DNA from 2 places in the Mesorhizobium sp. LCM 4576 genome. Region 1 is predicted to be linked to the other one. Evidence: riboswitches for the same ligand, from Rfam matches in the RefSeq annotation. Region 1 holds a riboswitch; the other holds the start of a gene.
The links. Region 1 has a riboswitch for cobalamin ahead of LCM4576_RS31020 (CbtB domain-containing protein). Riboswitches for the same ligand answer to the same signal wherever they lie in the genome.

Region 1 (2,173 bases):
GGAGGAGGGCGAAAAGGGTCGCCAAAAAGAAATTGGCCGCCAGGGCGCGGAACCGTGGCGGCCAACGCATCGGATTTCAGGCGTAGCGGCGGGCAGGGCTGCGCTGGTCGCGCACCGCGACCACGCGTTCGGCAACCGCACCGAAGCCGAGCCCGACGACGGTCCACAGCACAAGCTGGATGCCGAGCGAGGCGACCCGGAACTGCCAAAGCACCGTCGCCGAGAAGGTCTCCGGCACTTCGTTGATGTCGGGCAGCGCCGCCTTCACCAGCGCGAAGACGACGAGGAAAGCCAGGCCCGCGACGATCGAGGCGTTCCAGGCGCCGAGCCGGTTCCACAGCCGTTGCGCCAGGCCGACCGCCGCCACCATCGCCGCGATCGACACCACGATCATGATGAAGAACAGCTCTGTGYGGTAACCGATTGTCTCGGCATTRCCGACAGCCGGTGGGTTCGCCKGKTATTTGAGGCTCGGAACCACGATCACGGCCAGGAAGCCGAGCAGCGCGATCAGCGCCGAGGTGCCGCGCGGGCCGAGCGAGCCCAGCCGGCCATAGGCATAGGCAAAGACCAGCGAGAACAGCCCGCCAAGGGCGGCGCCATAGATCAGCACGCCGGTCGCCAGGCCAATGCCGGCCTGCGTGGCGCGGCTGACCATCTCGGGTTCCGGCGCCTCGCCGGTGGCCTGGGCCTGCTGTTCCTCGAAGGCGATCGCCTTATCGACCTGCGGCTCGCCATAGACGCGAGCAAAGGCGAATGCCAGAATCCCTGCAACCAGCCCGACAAGCATGCCGCGCAGCAAGAGTTTTCCGACCATGTTCAAGAACCCTTTGTCGAAAGCGGGTTCAGCGATGCTGAACCGCTTTAGTGGCAGGGGAAGCCGAGCAGGTGGCGGCCGTCATGCACGAATTCGTGCACCGCCGTGCCACGGATCAGCGAGGTCGCGCCTTCTTCCGCGCCGACGAAATAGAGCATCAGCATCAGCATCAGGCCGGCGAAGATGGCCCAAGGCAGAAGCTCGCGGACCGGAATCGCAACCGGACCGTAGCTGGGGGCGAAAGTGGTGTCGGACATATTTGACCTCCCTTGGGATACTGCGTCCCGTTGATCGAACAATGCTGBGGAATAAGGCCTGACTTTCGGCTTGTGCCGATCACAGTGGCGCGACCGTGCCGGACTCGCACCGGCTTCCAATCCCGTATAGCGCTAAAACACTTGTCAGCACTTCGTTCGCCTGTCAACGACATGTAATGGCCAACGCGGCCTCGCGCGGCTGAAATTTCACTGGACCACGGAGTTTTGGGATGTTCGCCCGCCTGACGATGATCGCAAGCGGCGCGACGCAGAGCACGCGCAAGGGCTGCTTTCCGAAGGACGAGGCGCCGGAGCCGAGCGCTCTCAAGCGCGCCGGCGCGATGGCTTCGTCGCTGCGCCGGGCCGACCGCGTCTGGACGAGTCCGGCGCTCGCCGCACGGCGGACGGCCGAGGCGCTCGGCCTGGACGCGACGGTCGAGCCGTTGCTTGCCGAGCAGGATTTCGGACGCTGGGCCGGCAAAGGTTTCGAGGAGGTGCAGGCCGAGGACCCAGAAGGCATGGCGGCCTGGCTTTCCGATCCGGACGCCGCGCCCCATGGCGGCGAGTCGCTTGCCGCGGTCGCCTTGCGTGGCGCGGCGCTGATGGAGCGCCTGGCCGGCGAGGGCGGCCACACCATCGCGCTCACCCATGCCGTGCCGATCCGCGCCGCCGTCGTGCATGTGCTGGGCGCGCCGCTCTCCGCCGTCTGGAAGATCGACATCGAGCCGCTGTCACACACCGAATTCCGCGGCGACGGCCATCGCTGGGTGCTGCATGCGAGCGGGGTGATGGCCGGCGCGAGATAGCGCTGGAAAAGCGCTTGCCTGGCGACGAGCGGTCGCCGGCGAAGGCGAAGTCCGCCGTTTCAGCGATCGCTAACGGAACGGAAACGCCTCGCTGCTAGGGTGCAGCCCCGTGGCGAGGAGAGCCTCGCCCGAGGAGTCCGTCGCCTATGGCCGAATATCCCGAGACCGAGCGCCGCCTTCATGTGCGCGAATTCGTGCTCAAGGAAGCCACGATCATTGCCAATGGCGTCAGGATCGGCTGTTCGGTCAGAAATCAGCACGAGCAGGGCGCGGAATTGCGCGTGGCCGCCGGT
Region 2 (2,173 bases), on a different contig from region 1:
CTGCCCGTGCCCTCGGTCGAGGACGCGCATCGCGAATTGCTGCGCATCTCGGCACGCGCCCACGGCATCGCCACCTATGGCGACCTGCGCGACTATTTCCGGCTGGCGCCCGGCGACACCAAGGACCGCATCGAGGAACTGGTCGAAGCCGGCGATTTGCTGCCGGTGAAGGTCGAAGGCTGGGACAAGCCCGCTTATCTCCACAAGGACGCGCGAATCCCGCGCCGGATCGAGGCGCGTGCCCTGCTTGCCCCGTTCGATCCCGTGGTTTTCGAACGCACGCGCACCGAAAAGCTCTTCAATTTCCGCTATCGCATCGAGATCTACACGCCGGCCGAAAAGCGCCAATACGGCTACTACGTGCTGCCCTTCCTGCTCGGCGACCGCATCGTTGCCCGCGTCGATCTGCGCGCCGACCGCCCGGCCAGCGTGCTGCGCGTCCATGCCGCTTATGCCGAAGCCGGTGCTCCCGCTGAAACCGCCGCACAGCTCTTCGACGAACTGAAGCAAATGCAGGCATGGCTCGGCCTGCAGGCGATCGAAGTGACGCCGGCCGGCGACCTCGGACCGGCGCTGATCGACATGGCGATGCCATAGCAGCGCGTTGACAAACAAAAAGAACAAAAATAGAACAAAGCTTGCTATGAACCGAGCTTTGGTTTGATGACCCTCAATGGTTTCAAGTGTCTGGTAGTAGCAGCTCTAATGCTGTCTTCTACGCTCGATGCAAACGCTGCGTCCCAGTCGAAATGGGTAGAAGTCACCAAACCCGTAATCTACTGCGGCGGCGTAGACGCCGACGCGGCGGCGTTTTTGCTGCTGCGCTGGCTGAGTTCCGAACACGGAGAGATCGACGACGACATCAAGCAGTCCTGTGGCCTGCTGACGGTTGGCGATCAATATCTGCTCGACGATCAGCAACCAGAATCGGATAGGAGCCGGGTTATCTTGATGTGGAGCCCGATCTGCCCGAGAGGTTGTTCGCCAACCATGCTTCCGGCAGCCGCTGCGCCCCRTCGCCTCGTGGGAACATATCTTAAACCGATAAAGYCGCCGAAGGGCTGGGAGGGCTGGTAATGGCGCTGGCCCACACGACCGTGTCGTAGCCACGCGTTGACAGGCGCCTGGCCGTAAGCCTAAATCCTGACCCAGACGGTCTTCTCCCGGCAAAGGGAGGAGCCAAGAGGGAATGCGGTGCGGGCCAAAACCCAAATCCGCGGCTGTCCCCGCAACTGTAAGCGACGAGCCCCGGCCGAAAACCACTGGGATGTTCCCGGGAAGGCGGCATCTGAGGCGACGACCCGCGAGCCAGGAGACCTGCCGTCTGAGACTAAAAGTATCCGAATGCCCGGCGGGTTTTCCGGGCAAGGAGCCTGGTTTTGGATCGCAACGGCAGTTTCCCGGCAAACAGTGCGGACATTTCGTCCGAGCCCGATGCGCTGGCCGGCGTGACCGTCATCGTCTGCTCGTCCTGCCGCGACGAAACCGGATCCGACGCACATCCCCGCGCCGGCGCGCTGCTGGCCGAAGACACGCGCCGCGCCGCCTCGAGCGACAATATCCGCATTCGCACCGTCGAATGCCTCGGCAATTGCAAGCGCCGATTGAGCGCCGCGCTGCTGCGCGACGGCTGCTGGAGCTACGTCTTCGGCGATCTGGACACGACCAGCGGCGCCGACCTCGTTGCCGGCGCAAAGCTCTTCGCCACCTCGACCGATGGCCTGATCCCCTGGCGGGGCCGGCCCGATTCCCTCAAGCGCGGCCTGGTTGCCCGCATCCCTCCCCTCGACATGCTGAAGGACTGACCATGACCGCTTCCTTATCCCGCGTGCCCTGCACCGTCGTCACCGGCTTCCTCGGCGCCGGCAAGACGACGCTGATCCGCAACCTGCTCGAAAACGCCAAGGGCAAGCGGCTGGCGATCATCGTCAACGAGTTCGGCGATGTCGGCATCGACGGCGAGATCCTGAAGGGCTGCGGCGTCGACACCTGTCCGGAAGAAAACATCGTCGAGCTCGCCAATGGCTGCATCTGCTGCACCGTCGCCGACGACTTCGTGCCGGCGCTCGACCAGATCCTGTCCCGCACGCCGAAGGTCGACCACATCCTGATCGAGACCTCGGGCCTCGCTCTGCCGAAGCCGCTGGTCCAGGCGTTCCAATGGCCGACGGTG

Region 2: another riboswitch for cobalamin. It lies ahead of LCM4576_RS08030 (DUF1636 family protein); the one in region 1 lies ahead of LCM4576_RS31020 (CbtB domain-containing protein).

What each region holds. Positions count from the first base shown of each region.
Region 1 is NZ_MDDT01000068.1:12,251-14,423, forward strand. Features, by position in the region: gene LCM4576_RS31015 (CbtA family protein) at 77-817, opposite strand; gene LCM4576_RS31020 (CbtB domain-containing protein) at 865-1,074, opposite strand; adenosylcobalamin (AdoCbl) riboswitch at 1,076-1,219, opposite strand; gene LCM4576_RS31025 (histidine phosphatase family protein) at 1,305-1,880, shown strand; gene LCM4576_RS31030 (PilZ domain-containing protein) at 2,027-2,173, shown strand, end outside.
Region 2 is NZ_MDDT01000016.1:60,250-62,422, forward strand. Features, by position in the region: gene LCM4576_RS08020 (winged helix-turn-helix domain-containing protein) at 1-597, shown strand, start outside; gene LCM4576_RS36265 (hypothetical protein) at 703-921, opposite strand; cobalamin riboswitch at 1,137-1,340, shown strand; gene LCM4576_RS08030 (DUF1636 family protein) at 1,380-1,805, shown strand; gene cobW (cobalamin biosynthesis protein CobW) at 1,808-2,173, shown strand, end outside.